DNA from 2 places in the Ruminococcus sp. RTP21198st1_G1_RTP21198_201120 genome. Region 1 is predicted to be linked to the other one. Evidence: predicted binding sites of a transcription regulator. Region 1 holds the regulator's gene; the other holds the start of a gene.
What was found. The regulator HrcA, encoded in region 1, represses chaperone genes, less so after heat shock. The targets are predictions, from matches to a motif close to TGTTAGCACTCNNNNNNNNNGAGTGCTAACA.

Region 1 (7,621 bases):
GCTTGCAGATCTTGCATAAAGCCATATCCCCGTGGGCATAACGAACGCCACAATTATAACTGCAACACAACGCAGGCAGACTTTCTTTATATCCAATGCTGTCACTCCCATATACATCTTAGTATTATAATGTATATGCAGGACGAGCCGTCATATTACCTGCCCAGCTTCACCTTAACAGGCTTGCCCACTGTCATAGAGTCATGGGTCACGTTGCAGTCATAGCATAGTATCTTCACGCCCTTTCGGGAAGCTTTCTCCAAAGCCTCTCCAAACTCAGGGTGAGTGTCATAATTTGGAGTGAAATATTTCACATCGCTCATCTGAACGAGTATCATTATATAAGACTCATACCCCTCATCGAGGCAGTGAGAAAGCTCCTCTATATGCTTCACCCCACGGAGGGTAGGAGCGTCAGGGAAAAGCACAACGCCGTCTTTCTCCAGCGTACAGCCCTTGACTTCCATGAAGATCTTCCTATCCTGCGACTCTAAGTAAAAATCAAAGCGTGAATTGCCGTATTTCTTTTCGGGATAGACCGAGAAGCCCTCGCCAAAAGGCATTTTTTCTCTCAGCCACTCCCCTACCGCCTTATTCGGGGCTTGGCTGTCCATGTTTATAAGTCTGTCACCTTTTTCCACTGCAACAAGGTCAAAAGCGGTCTTTCTCGATGCACTGTCTGAATGTTCAAGCCAAACAGTACACCCCTCGATCAAAAGTTCTTTGCATCTGCCCGTATTTTTCACATGGCAGACCTCGGCTTTGCCGTCTATCTCAACGTTGGCGATAAACCTGTTCGGTCTTGATAGAAATTTGCCTTTATGTATATTATCGTATCTCATAATTCGCTCCTTTTATTCTTACTATTCACATTATACCACAAATATGTTTGATTATAAATACCTAAATCATTCATTCTTAGCTTTGCTGATTTGTGGTTCGATACGAAAAGAGAAAAATATTTCACAAAATCTATTGACGTTATTTGTGAAATATGTTATAGTTTTGAGTATAGGTTATATAACAATAATAATTTATTAAAATTTTAGAAAGAGGTATTTATAATGAAAAAAATAACTGCACTTCTCGTTTCACTTATAATGTCATGCGCAGTAATGGCAGGCTGTTCTGACAGCAGTTCTTCAAGCTCATCAAAAGCAGACAGCACATCAAAGGCAGAAACAAGCGCAGCCGCTGACGAGTCAACTGCTTCAGAAGCAGGCACAGCCACAGATCTCGAGGATACTCTCACAGCGCAGTATACAAAGAAGATACAGGGCGAGAGCCTTGCTATCGACATGACAGTGGCAAGCGAATATGACAATTCATCAGCTGTTGTTGAGATAGCAGGCGGCAATATGCACATGAAAATGAACTTTATGGGCGTGGATATGGACATCTATAATATCGACGGAGTTATGTACACACTTGACAGCGAGTCAAAAACGTATTACACTGTTGATATGGAAGAATCTATCGACGACTTCAAGAGCGAGATAGGCTACGGCATTAACGACAGCTACAAGTTCATAAGCTCTGAAACAACTGACGACGGTCTTATCTGCGAAACTTTTGAAAGCACAGAAGATCCTGATATGGAGCTTGAATCAGGCGTAACTCTCGACACAAGCGATTCTGACGATTATTCTTTCACAACAACATTCAAGTATTACTTCAATGCTGACACAAAGGATATTGTTAAGATAGAAACTATCTCTGACGGCTCAACGACTACTGTTACAATAAACTCATTCACAACTGAAAACGTTGAAGTCAAGCTCCCTGACGATTTTGACAGTTGGACAGAACAGTCTTTCGATAAGGACACTGAAGATATCCCTTATGACGCTGAACTCGATGTTGAGTCAGGCGCTGAGTCAGCCGAGTGATTCTTGTCATTTTTCGGAGGCAAAATATTATGAACAAGAAAATGGTAACTATTATTGCAGCTTTGGCAATGTGTACAGCAATGGCAGGCTGCACTGGGAACGATACTGCAAGCTCTTCAAAGGCTGAAACAACTACTACAACAACGGCTGCCGCAGAGTCTGCCGCTCCTGCTGAAAGCACAGCAGACGAAAGCACAGCTGACAGCACTTCCGCAAACGCAGGCACAACAGATTATGACGTTGACGGTGATTTCAGAGCTTTCGAGCAGATGAAAGACAAGTATGAGGGCAACTATCTTGCGAACCTTACAGGTCAGATGTCAAACAACGGCACAAAGTATACTATCTGCATAAAGGACGGCAAGGCTTATCAGGCACTCACAGTTCAGGGCATGAAGTCATACACAGTTTGCCCTGGCGACGGAAAGCTTTACAACGTTTCAGAAGGCACGACCACCTACAGTATCGAGGACGACGACGGAAATCAGTGGAAGTCAGCCGACATACTTTTCGGTGCGACACTCGATTTTGACCACGCATATATTGACACAACAACAAACGTTGTTCACGAGTATTATAACCTCGACAGCAGTGTTTCAGGCGGTGAGGGTCAGATAGTTTACGGCTTTGACGGCGCTACATATGACCTTAAGCAGGTAGTTCTGCTCCCAGAGGGTGCTGACGAATCAAGCGCAGTTTACTTCACTGTAGATTCCATAGGCGAAGCAGACGACAGCCTGCTTACTGTTCCTGATCTTTCTGCTTATACAAAAGAATAATTTTATCTGATCTTTTTCCAACATCGGGCGGACAGACCACTGCGGTCTGCCCGCTTTTTTGCATTTTCAGCAAAGTGTTGTGCAATATGACGGAAAAGAAATTCAAATATTTTTAAAATTTGTGAGAAAAATAGTCTTAAACCCCTTGACAAAATCGTCAAAAGGGTATAAACTATACTTAGCACTCGAGAAGAAAGAGTGCTAACACTTAAATACAATAAGTGCTAACAAGAAGAACGGGTGGTGAGCAAATGGACGACCGCAAGCTGAAAATACTTTCAGCGGTAGTCAATGAATATATCGTAACTGGCGAGCCTGTAGGCTCAAAGGCGATAATGGCTCACGTCAAAGCGTCCTCAGCGACCATAAGAAATGAAATGGCAGAGCTTGAGAAGCAAGGCTATCTCGAACAGCCACACACCTCCGCAGGCAGAATACCAACATATAAAGGCTACAGGCTTTATGTTGACCAGCTCATGGAACAAAACCAGCTTACAGCAAATGAAAAGAAGATGCTGGATTCAATGATACCGCAGGAATATGTCACAGAGGAAGACCTTGTGAACAAGGCTTCAATGGCATTGGCGGATCTTACGAAATGTGCGGCGGTGGTCGCAAACGCAACGCCAAAGTTCTCGCTTATCTCAAAGGTAGAGGTAATACCTACAGGAAAGAGAATGTACGTTATTTTGATGATAACGTCCAACGGCTCTATTAAGAATAAGGTTTGCCGATTGGAGTTCGACCTCAGTCAGGATCAGCTTGAGTTTTTTGATAACTTCGTAAAGGAAAATCTCAACGGCGTGCCTATCGACAGTCTTTCGGACGCTTATCTTGAAAAGCTCACAGAAGCAATGGGAACGTACATGATGACCCTTTCACCGCTTGTTTCCGAGATAATGAAGATGACAAAGGAAATGAGCAGCGTGTCTATCAAAGGTCAGAGTAATCTTCTCACCTGCAAGGACTTCAACCAAAATGAGATAATAAGCTTTCTCGATAATCAGAAGGAGCTTAAAGGATTTATTGACGAAACGTTCTCAGGGCTTCACGTTATGTTCTCCCCTGAGCGTGACGGGTTTGTTATCCACAACTCCTCTATTATAACAGCTCCGTTCTCAAAGGACGGCAAAACAGCAGGTGCGCTGGGGCTTATAGGTCCTATGAGGCTCGACTATGCGAAGTTTATCCCATATCTCGAGTATTTCACAGGAAAGATATCGGAAATGATATCCGAAAAGCCACAAGAGCAAAACAAAGAAGATGACGAAAACGAATAAAAAGAAAGGCAGGCGGCGTAAATTGAGTAAGGAAACTGAAAAGGACACCGAGCTTGAAAAAGAGGAAAACACCTCTGCTGAAAGCGAAGAAGTGAAAGAAGCGGCGGATACCGCAGAAAATGCCACTGAGGATACAGAGAAAAAGGCGGAGGAGAGCGAAACAGAAAAGCTGAAAAAAGAGCTTGCCGAAGCAAATGACAAGTATCTCAGACTTATGGCTGAATATGATAACTTCAGAAAAAGAAGCGCAAAGGAAAGACTGGAGCTTACAGACACAGCAAAGGGAAATGTGATAAACGGCTTCCTGCCGGTGTTTGATAACTTTGAAAGAGCGTTAGGCACAGAAACTCAGGACGCAGTTTATAAACAGGGTGTTGAAATGATCTTCAATCAGTTCAGCGACGCTCTGAAAAAACTCAACGTTGAGGTCATGGAGCTTGCGGGCAAGGAATTTGACCCGAACGTTGCAACGGCGGTCAGCACAGTTGACGACCCTGACCTGGGTGAAAATATTGTGGCGCAGGTGCTTCAAAACGGCTACACCATAGGCGGCAAGGTAATAAGACACGCAATGGTAATAGTAGCAAACCCATAAACAAAGACATCGGGACTTAAGGTCTTGATATAAATTAAGTAAATTTTGAAAGGACTTGATCTTATGAGCAAAATCATCGGTATAGATTTAGGTACAACAAACTCTTGTGTAGCAGTTATGGAGGGCGGCGAAGCCGTTGTTATCCCTAACAGCGAGGGTGCAAGAACAACTCCGTCAGTAGTTGGCGTTTCAAAGAACGGCGACAGACTTATCGGTCAGGTAGCAAAAAGACAGGCTGTTACAAACTATGACAACACTGTAATTTCTATCAAGAGACATATGGGCTCTGACTACAAGGCTCACATGGGCGGCAAGGATTACACTCCACAGGAAATTTCAGCTATGATACTTCAGAAGCTGAAGGCTGACGCTGAGGCTTATCTGGGCGAAAAGGTAACAGAGGCTGTTATCACAGTTCCTGCTTACTTCACAGACGCACAAAGACAGGCTACTAAGGACGCAGGTCAGATCGCAGGTCTGACAGTTAAGAGAATCATCAATGAGCCAACAGCCGCTGCACTTTCTTACGGTATTGATAAGGAAGAGGATCAGAAGGTCATGGTTTACGACCTGGGCGGCGGTACATTCGATGTATCTATCATCGAAATGGGCGACGGTGTTACAGAAGTTCTTGCTACAGCAGGTAACAACCACCTGGGCGGCGACGACTTCGACCAGAGAATTATCGACTGGATGATTGCAGAGTTCAAGAAGACTGAGGGCGTTGACCTCTCAGGTGATAAAATGGCAATGCAGAGACTCAAGGAAGCTGCTGAAAAGGCTAAGATAGAGCTTTCTTCTACTGCTTCATCAACTATCTCTCTCCCATTCATCACAGCAGACGCTACAGGTCCAAAGCATCTTGAAATGACACTTACACAGGCTAAGTTCAACGAAATGACAGCAGACCTTGTTGAGTCAACAATGGGACCAGTTCGTCAGGCACTTTCAGACTCAGGTCTGTCAGCTAACGAGCTTCAGAAAGTCCTTATGGTCGGCGGTTCTTCAAGAATACCAGCCGTTCAGGAAGCTGTTAAGAAATTCCTTGGCAAAGAGCCATTCAAGGGCATCAACCCAGATGAGTGCGTAGCACTTGGCGCTGCATATCAGGGCGGCGTTCTCGCAGGCGACGTTAAGGACGGTCTGCTCCTCCTCGATGTAACTCCACTGTCACTTGGTCTTGAAACAATGGGCGGTATCTGCACAAAGATCATCGAGAGAAACACAACTATACCTACAAAGAAGTCACAGATATTCTCAACTGCCGCTGATAATCAGTCAGCCGTTGATATCAACGTACTTCAGGGTGAGCGTGAGTTCGCTAAGGACAACAAACAGCTCGGTATGTTCAGACTTGACGGAATCGCTCCTGCTCCAAGAGGCGTTCCACAGATCGAGGTAACATTCGATATCGACGCTAACGGTATCGTACACGTTTCCGCTAAGGATCTTGGCACAGGCAAGGAGCAGAACATCACGATCACTTCTTCAACAAATATGTCTAAGGACGATATAGATAAGGCTGTCAAGGAAGCTGAGGCATATGCAGCAGAGGACGCTAAGAAGAAAGAGGACGTTGACGCAAGAAACGCTGCTGACCAGCTTTGCTTCCAGGCTGAAAAGTCACTGGGCGAGTTCGGCGACAAGGTAGACGCTGCTGACAAGTCAGCTTGTCAGGCTAAGATAGACGCTCTTAAGGAAGCCCTCAAGGGTACTGATATCGAGGCTATCAAGGCTAAGCACAAGGAGCTTGAGGAAACATTCCAGGGCGTTGCAACTAAGGTATATCAGCAGGCTGCACAGGCACAGCAGGCAGCAGGCGGTGCCGCAGGCTTTGACCCTAACAACATGGGCGGAGCAAATGGTGGCAACAACGGCGGCGCTTCAAACAACGGTGGCGACGACGTTATAGACGCTGAATTTACTGACGCAGAATAAATTATAACGGCTGCCTCTGCTCCGATTTTTCGAGCAGGGGCTATTGCCGTATTAAAAGGCTGTGTGAAAAGCGTGAAAGGACTATACTTACAAAAAGGAGGCAAGCCCATGCCCCAAGACTTTCACGATCTGCAGCTTACAGAGCATGGGCGTTTATATGGCTGAAAAAAGAGATTACTATGAAGTGCTTGGCGTTTCTAAAACTGCCACAGACGATGAATTAAAAAAGGCATTCCGTAAGCTTGCAAAGCAGTATCACCCTGACCTTCACCCTGGCGACAAAGAGTGCGAGGAGAAGTTCAAGGAAGTAAATGAAGCTTATGAGGTGCTTTCAGATAAAGATAAAAGAGCAAGATATGACCAGTTTGGTCACGCAGGCGTAGACCCGAACTACGGTGCAGGCGGTGGAGCAGGTGCAGGAGGCTTCGGCGGATTTGGCGATATGGGCGATATTTTCGATTCCATTTTCGGTGGATTTGGCGGTGGCTTCGGTGGCGGACGTTCTGCTAACCCTAACGCACCAAGACGCGGCGAGGATATAAGAGCGAACGTTGTTCTTGACTTCATGGAAGCCTGCAAGGGCAAGACTGTGAAACTTCGCATAAACAGAGCCGAAAAATGTCCTGACTGTCACGGCACAGGCGCAGCCGCAGGTTCTTCGCCTAAGACCTGTCCTGACTGCCACGGCACTGGTACAGTAAGGATAACACAGAGAACGCCTTTCGGAAACATCGCTCAGACCACGACTTGCAGTCGCTGTGGCGGTAAGGGTCAGATAATCGACAACCCTTGCCATACCTGCAACGGTCAGGGCAGAGTAAAGAAGGTATCTGAAAAGGAGATAAACGTTCCTGCCGGCATCGACGATGGTCAGACACTTAGAGTAGGCGGTGAGGGCAACTGCGGTATAAACGGAGGTCCTAACGGCGACCTGCACATCAACATTACAGTTCGACCTGACCCTATTTTCGAGCGTGACGGCTATGACGTGTGGACAGAGATACCGCTTACTTATGCACAGGCTACTCTCGGTGACGAGATAACAGTTCCTACAGTTGATGGCAAGGTAAAATACACAGTGCCGGAGGGTACACAGACAGGCACAGTGTTCCGTCTGAGAGGCAAGGGCATAAAGAAGGT
Region 2 (7,621 bases), on a different contig from region 1:
TTGACCCTTATCACAAGCCTTGCAGATACAAGCGTTCACGTTGCAACAGTTCTTATTAAGATAGTAGCGTTCTTTGCAGTGGCTATCGGCTGTACAGTCGTTTACCATGTTGTGTTCACAAAGTGGAGAAAAAGAGATAAAAAAGACCTTAGACGTCACGTTATCATTTCCTTCGTTTTCTGCCTGCTCATGGCGTATGTAGCAGAGCTTTTCGGCGTAGCAGATATCACAGGCGCATTTGTTGCAGGTCTTGCAATTTCAAGCGAAAAGGACGTAAAGTATATCTCAAACAGATTTGAAACACTTTCGTATATGTTCCTTTCACCAGTGTTCTTTGCAAGCATCGGTCTTACAATGAACGGTATCAACATGAGCGGCAAAATGGTGCTGTTTACAGTTTTGCTCCTTGCTGTGGCAATAATCACAAAGATAATAGGCTGCGGACTAGGCGCAAAGGTTTGTAAGTATACAAATCAGGAAAGCTTGCAGATAGCAATGGGTATGATCTCACGAGGCGAGGTCGCACTTATAGTAGCGGCTAAAGGACAGAAGCTTGGACTTATGGGCGACGAAGTTTTCGCACCTATCATCATCATGGTGGTTGCAACAACGATAATCACACCGGTATTCCTGAAGTTTGTGTTTAAGGATAATCATGAAGAACACGTTGAGGACGAGCTTATGAAGTCTGTTGAGGGCTTCTCACAGTATGAACAGGAGCTGCAGGAACTCTCAAGAAAAGAAAAGTAATGAAAAAAAAGCAAAGAGCGGAGCAAAAAACTCCGCTCTTTTTTTGTACAAAAAAATCCGCTACCACGAATGATAGCGGATATGGGTGCAGGGGCACGCCCCTGCTTAAAGATTGAACATGATCTGATTGAGTACGCTCTCCAGATATTCCTGTCTGCCGCTAGAAAGTGAGTCAGTAACTTCGCCCTTCTCAACTGCATACTTCTCAAGGCTCTCCATGTCAGCCTTACCTGCAATGATGTCTGCACCAATGCCTGTTGTCCAGCTTGCATATCTGTCATCAACGAACTTGTCAAGTCTGCCGTCCTCAATGATCTTTGCAGCAGCCTTAAGACCAAGTGCAAATGTGTCCATACCTGCAATGTAGCTCAGGAAAATGTCTTCCATTGTGTATGAGCCTCTTCTTGCCTTAGCGTCAAAGTTCAGACCGCCGTTTGTGAAGCCGCCTGCCTTGAGAACTTCGTACATACAAAGTGTAGCGTCATAAGCGTTTGTAGGGAACTGGTCTGTATCCCAACCGAGCAGTGGGTCGCCCTGGTTAGCGTCGATAGAACCGAATACACCGTTATCTCTTGCAACTCTCAGCTCATGCTGGAAAGTGTGCTGGGCAAGTGTAGCGTGGTTAGCCTCGATGTTCATTTTGAAGTCCTTGTCAAGACCATATTTTCTCAGGAATCCAAGAACTGTAGCTGTATCGAAATCATACTGATGCTTTGTAGGCTCCTTTGGCTTTGGCTCGATGTAGAAATCACCAGTGTAGCCCTTTGAACGAGCGTAATCAACTGTCATCTTCATAAGTCTTGCCATGTTGTCAAGCTCCAGACCCATGTTTGTGTTCAGAAGAGTCTCATATCCTTCTCTTCCGCCCCAGAAAACGTAGCCCTTACCGCCAAGCTTGATAGTAGCGTCAACAGCGTTCTTGATCTGAGCAGCCGCATAAGCGAAAACATCAGCAGAAGGTGATGTGCCTGCACCATGCATATATCTTGGGTGATCGAAGCACTTAGCAGTACCCCAAAGAAGCTTCTTAGTAGGGTCAGCAGTCATTTTTTCAGCTATGTAGTCAACTACCTCAGCAAGCTTTGCGTTAGTTGTGCCGAGATCACCGTACTCAGGAGAAAGGTCACGGTCATGGAAGCAGAAATAGTCGATAGAAAGCTTGTCCATTATCTCGAAAGCAACATCGACCTTCTTCTTAGCTCTTGCCTCAGGAGCAGCCTCGCCCCAAGTCTTGTCAGTAGTGCCGCAGCCGAACATATCAGTGCCGTCGCCGCCCATTGTGTGCCACCATGAAAGAGCGAACTTGAGCTGTTCTCTCATAGTCTTGCCCATTACAACCTCATCTGGGTTATAGTACTTAAAAGAGAGGGGATTAGTTGAGTTTACACCCTCATACTTGATCTTTGGAATATCCTTAAAATACTCTGCCATAATTTTGACCTCCGAATATATTATTGTTTGATCTTAACGATTAAACGATTACAATACAATAATACACCAAATCGCACCCGTTTGTCAACTGTTTTTTATCAAAATTGCATATATTGATATATATTAAAATTGTGGGATAACTGCATAGACACACTATTTTTTCTCGTACTTTCATCAATATTTCTGTAATAATTTTGTGTAATAACTGCACAAATTCTGACAACTAAACTTGTGCAAACAAATGATTTATCTTTTAATTTGGCAACATTTCTGCAATTGTTGCATTTTTTATGCAACAAAGCACCCCTTTTTCGGGATAAGTATAAGGGTATTATCCCAAATCGAATATCCTGCAAGGTAGCAGTGTATGAGGAAACATTTTGTCAACGTGAGTTAGGTGAACACGATGAGAGGTTCTGATCGCACAGAAAAGCACTTCCTGCACCTTGTTTGAAGCTTGAAAATAGAATATAAACGGCTGAAACACGAACCCCACGGCAACAAATCTGTAGGGGCGAACACCGTTCGCCCGTCGAAGGAACAAGCCCACAATTACAACACGGTTTGGCAACCGAAAAACTTGCCCATCGTCCCCTACAATTATGGATACTGTTGATACGCATACCTCCATTGAATACATTTATTCCTACCCGAAAATCTGATTTAAGATCTGCAATACTCCACAATGAATTGTACAATATGCTCTCAAAATCATTTTGCGACTTAATAGATATTGTGCAACCCTACAAAAATCACATAAATGACCTTAAATGACTTGAATTTTGCGAAAAAGGTGCTAAAATATAATTAGCACTCAGAAAGACTGAGTGCTAACAATCCGATCGTGAGAGTGCTGAAAACATAGGTACGACCACGAAGGATCCTAATTTAGCATATTAAAAGGTATCATAAAAGGAGGAACTTATCATGGCGATCAAACCATTGCAGGACAGAGTTGTAGTTAAGATGACAGAGGCTGAGGAAACCACAAAGAGCGGTATCATTCTCACAGGCTCAGCTAAGGAAAAGCCTGAGGTCGCAGAGGTAATAGCTGTAGGCCCTGGTAAAAAGGACGTTACTATGGGCGTTAATAAGGGTGACAAGGTGCTTATCTCTAAGTACAGCGGTACTAATGTTAAGCTGGACGGTGAAGAGTTCATTATCGTTAAAATGGACGACATTCTCGCAGTTGTTGACTAATTTCACTGCATTTTAAATAGTATATAAACGGAGGTAATTTACAATGGCTAAGGATATAATTTTTGGCGAAGACGCAAGAAAAGCTTTGCAGAGCGGTATCGACAAGCTCGCAAACACTGTTAAGATAACACTGGGACCTAAGGGCAGAAATGTAGTTCTTGATAAGAAGTACGGTGCTCCTCTTATCACAAACGACGGTGTTACTATAGCTAAGGAGATCGAGCTTGACGACCCATTCGAGAACATGGGCGCACAGCTTGTAAAGGAAGTCGCTACTAAGACTAACGACGCTGCCGGTGACGGTACAACAACAGCTACATTGCTTGCTCAGGCTCTTGTTAGAGAGGGTATGAAGAATATCGCAGCAGGTGCTAATCCAATGGTACTTAAGAAAGGTATGGATCAGGCTGTAGATACTGCTGTTGAAACTATCGTCGCTAACTCAAAGAAGATAGAAGGCTCTGATGAGATAGCTAGAGTAGGTGCTGTTTCTGCCGCTGATGAGAACATTGGTAAGCTTATCGCTGAGGCTATGGAAAAGGTAACTGCTGACGGCGTTATTACTCTTGAGGAGTCAAAGACTGCTGAAACTTACAGCGAAGTCGTTGAGGGTATGCAGTTCGACAGAGGATATATCGCACCTTATATGGTAACAGATACAGATAAAATGGAAGCTGTCCTTGATGACGCTTACATTCTTATCACAGACAAGAAGATCTCTAACATTCAGGAAATTCTTCCACTTCTCGAGCAGATCGTAAAGGCTGGCAAGAAGCTCCTTATCATTGCCGAGGACGTTGAGGGCGAGGCTCTTTCAACTCTTATCGTAAACAAGCTGAGAGGTACTTTCACTTGTGTAGCTGTAAAGGCTCCTGGCTTTGGCGACAGAAGAAAGGAAATGCTCCAGGATATCGCTATCCTCACAGGCGGTCAGGTAATTTCATCTGAACTTGGTCTTGAACTCAGCGAAACAACTATGGAGCAGCTGGGCAGAGCAAGACAGGTAGTCGTTCAGAAAGAGAACACTATCATTGTTGACGGCGCAGGCAACAGCGACGATATCAAGGCAAGAGTTGGTCAGATCAAGTCACAGATCGAGAACACAACTTCTGATTTCGACAGAGAAAAGCTTCAGGAAAGACTTGCTAAGCTTTCAGGCGGCGTAGCTGTTATCAAGGTCGGTGCTGCAACTGAGGTAGAAATGAAAGAGAAGAAGCTGAGGATCGAGGACGCTCTGGCAGCTACAAAGGCAGCTGTTGAAGAGGGTATCGTAGCAGGCGGCGGAACAGCTCTTATCAACGCTATGCCAGCAGTTAAGAAGCTCGTTGACAAGCTCAGCGGTGACGAAAAGACAGGCGCTCAGATCGTTTACAAGGCTCTTGAAGAACCAGTTAGACAGATCGCAGTGAACGCAGGTCTTGAGGGCAGCGTTATCATAGACAAGATAATCCGTTCAAGAAAGGTCGGCTACGGCTTCAACGCTTATACTTCTGAGTATGTTGACATGATACCTGCAGGTATCGTTGACCCTACTAAGGTTACACGTTCAGCTCTCCAGAACGCAGCTTCTGTTGCTTCAATGGTGCTCACTACAGAGAGCCTTGTTGCAGACAAGAAGGACCCACAGGCTGACGCTGCTATGGCAGCCGCAGCAGCAGGTGCAGGCGGAATGGGCGGTATGTACTAATAAGCTCCCATGACTAATATCTGATATAATTTACAGCCTCCGTAGTTATCCTGCGGAGGCTGTTTGTATGGAATGGGTAATATTTTATGACATGGTTTACAAAAATCAAATAATATCCTCAATGCTTTTGTAAGTAAAATCCAAAAGTATTGATTAATTAAATTAAATATATACATATTGTTGCAGACGTCCGCTTAAAATTGAAGCAAATTATGATATTTAATAAAAAATTAAATAAATATTCACACAATGGGTTTGTGAATTTGTTATAATACTTATATCAATTTGAATAATTATTGCCTTTTGTTCAAATTTTCAGAAGTGCGAAAATTTGAAATAATGGGCATGAAAAGAAGTAAATAAACGAAAGGAAGATGAAATATGTCGCTTGGACGAGTATTGGTAGTAGACGATGATAAGAACATCTGCGAGCTGCTCAGGCTTTACCTTGAAAAGGAGGGCTATGGAGTAATACTTGCACATGACGGTGAGGAAGCAGTGGTAAAATTCAACGCTCTTAAGCCTGACATCATACTGCTTGACATTATGCTGCCTGGTATAGACGGCTGGCAGGTATGCCGTGAGATAAGAAAGAAGTCCAACGTGCCTATCATCATGATAACCGCAAAGGTAGAAACATTTGATAAGGTGCTTGGTCTGGAGCTTGGAGCTGACGACTATATCGTAAAGCCTTTCGATACAAAGGAAGTTATCGCAAGAATAAAGGCTGTTTACAGAAGAGTAGGTCAGTCATCAGGCGAAGCTGAGATAAAGGAAGTCAAGTATGACAAGCTTTCAGTTAATATGACAAGATATGAGCTGAGAGTAAACGGTCAGGTGCTTGATACACCGCCGAAGGAGCTTGAGCTTCTGTTCCACCTTGCTTCAAATCCGAACAGAGTTTATACAAGAGATCAGCTCCTTGATGAGGTATGGGGCTTTGAATATTACGGCGATTCGAGAACTATCGACGTTCACGTTAAGCGTCTGCGTGAGAAGCTTGAGGGCGTTTCTGACAAGTGGGCACTTAAAACTGTATGGGGCGTAGGATACAAGTTTGAAGTTGCTGAAACACCGCATGAGTAATCGTAAAAGCATATTCTTTAAATACTTTGTAATTTGTTCAGCAGTAATACTTATAAGCTTTGTGTGCTTAGGAACGGTATTACTGCTGGTTTCTTCAAGGTATTTTATTGATGAAAAAAAGAGCCTGTTGGAGAAAAACACCAAGGCTCTTGCTTTATATACGCAGGAAGAAATGCTGGCTCAGCCTGCCGACTGGAAAAAGTCGGTGACAGATGAGATGATGCAGTATTCAATGGCGTGCAACGCTGATTTTATCTTGTGCGACTCTACGGGAGCAGTGCTTGTGAACTCCAGTAAGGATCCTGTGTGCAGCCCTCATAATATATCTGTCCATGAGCTTGAAGCTTTTTCTGACAATTGCGAGTATGTTTATTCGGATCTCGGAGGAGCTTTCGATGCTATATATCATGTGATAGGTAAGTCGTTCAAAGCGAATGGACCTGAATATTATGTGCTTGCATTCAGCTCAAAGGCGGCTCAGGACGACTATACCTACAACATAATGGAAATATTTATAGTTTCCGCTATAATAGTTCTGGTCATAGTAATGTTTCTGGTATATTTCATGACGCTGAAGCTTACAGAGCCTATAAAAGAGATAGCGGAGGTATCAAAGAAGATAGGAGCAGGAGATTTTTCCGTCACGCTGCCTGATTATTCTACCTCGGAGCTTGAACAGCTCAGCAACGCTTTCAACGATATGGCGGCCAGCCTGAAAAGCTATGACACCATGCGAAATAGCTTCCTTGCGAACGTTTCTCATGAGCTTAGAACGCCTATGACGTCTATAGGCGGTTTTGTGGACGGTCTGCTTGACGGCACCATACCAAAGGAGCAGGAGAGATATTATCTTAAGATAATTTCCTCTGAGGTACACAGACTTGCAAGGCTCGTAAGAAGTATGCTCAATCTTGCAAAGATCGAGGCAGGCGAGCTTAAACCTAATTTGCAGTATTTCTCTGTGCTTGAGCCGATAGTCGATACCCTTGTGACTTTTGAGCCAAGGCTTGAGGAAAAGCAGATAGAGATAAGGGGTCTTGACGTTGACAGAGTGACCCTTTATGCTGATAACGACCTTGTTCATCAGGTCATGTATAACTTGATAGAGAACGCCATAAAGTTCGTTGACAAGGGCGGTTATATAGAGTTTCACTTTGAGCCTGAGGGCAACATGACAAGCATTTCTATCAGAAACAGCGGTGAGGGTCTGTCTGAGGACGAGCTTCCTCTGGTGTTCGACAGATTTTATAAGACCGATAAGTCAAGAGGACTTGACAAGACGGGCGTTGGATTGGGACTTAATATCGTGCGTTCTATCATAAAGCTCCACGGGGGCAAGATAATGGTACGAAGCGTTAAGAACGAGTATACGGAATTTGTGTTTACGCTGCCTAACAAGGCGGAGGGCGACTAGGAGGCTCATATGGAGCAGTTTGAAGAGCAGCCTTGTCTGCATGATGAAAATGA

Region 2: the regulator HrcA is predicted to act here: its motif matches at 2,987-3,017, upstream of groES (co-chaperone GroES).

The regions. Positions count from the first base shown of each region.
Region 1 is NZ_JBCOMH010000010.1:54,348-61,968, forward strand. Features, by position in the region: gene spoIIP (stage II sporulation protein P) at 1-96, opposite strand, end outside; gene sfsA (DNA/RNA nuclease SfsA) at 156-842, opposite strand; gene AB5627_RS07965 (hypothetical protein) at 1,065-1,889, shown strand; gene AB5627_RS07970 (hypothetical protein) at 1,919-2,668, shown strand; gene hrcA (heat-inducible transcriptional repressor HrcA) at 2,920-3,948, shown strand; gene grpE (nucleotide exchange factor GrpE) at 3,971-4,543, shown strand; gene dnaK (molecular chaperone DnaK) at 4,607-6,481, shown strand; gene dnaJ (molecular chaperone DnaJ) at 6,639-7,621, shown strand, end outside.
Region 2 is NZ_JBCOMH010000013.1:12,250-19,870, forward strand. Features, by position in the region: gene AB5627_RS09445 (cation:proton antiporter) at 1-750, shown strand, start outside; gene xylA (xylose isomerase) at 856-2,181, opposite strand; gene groES (co-chaperone GroES) at 3,109-3,381, shown strand; gene groL (chaperonin GroEL) at 3,425-5,068, shown strand; gene AB5627_RS09465 (response regulator transcription factor) at 5,450-6,154, shown strand; gene AB5627_RS09470 (cell wall metabolism sensor histidine kinase WalK) at 6,147-7,568, shown strand; gene AB5627_RS09475 (trypsin-like peptidase domain-containing protein) at 7,578-7,621, shown strand, end outside.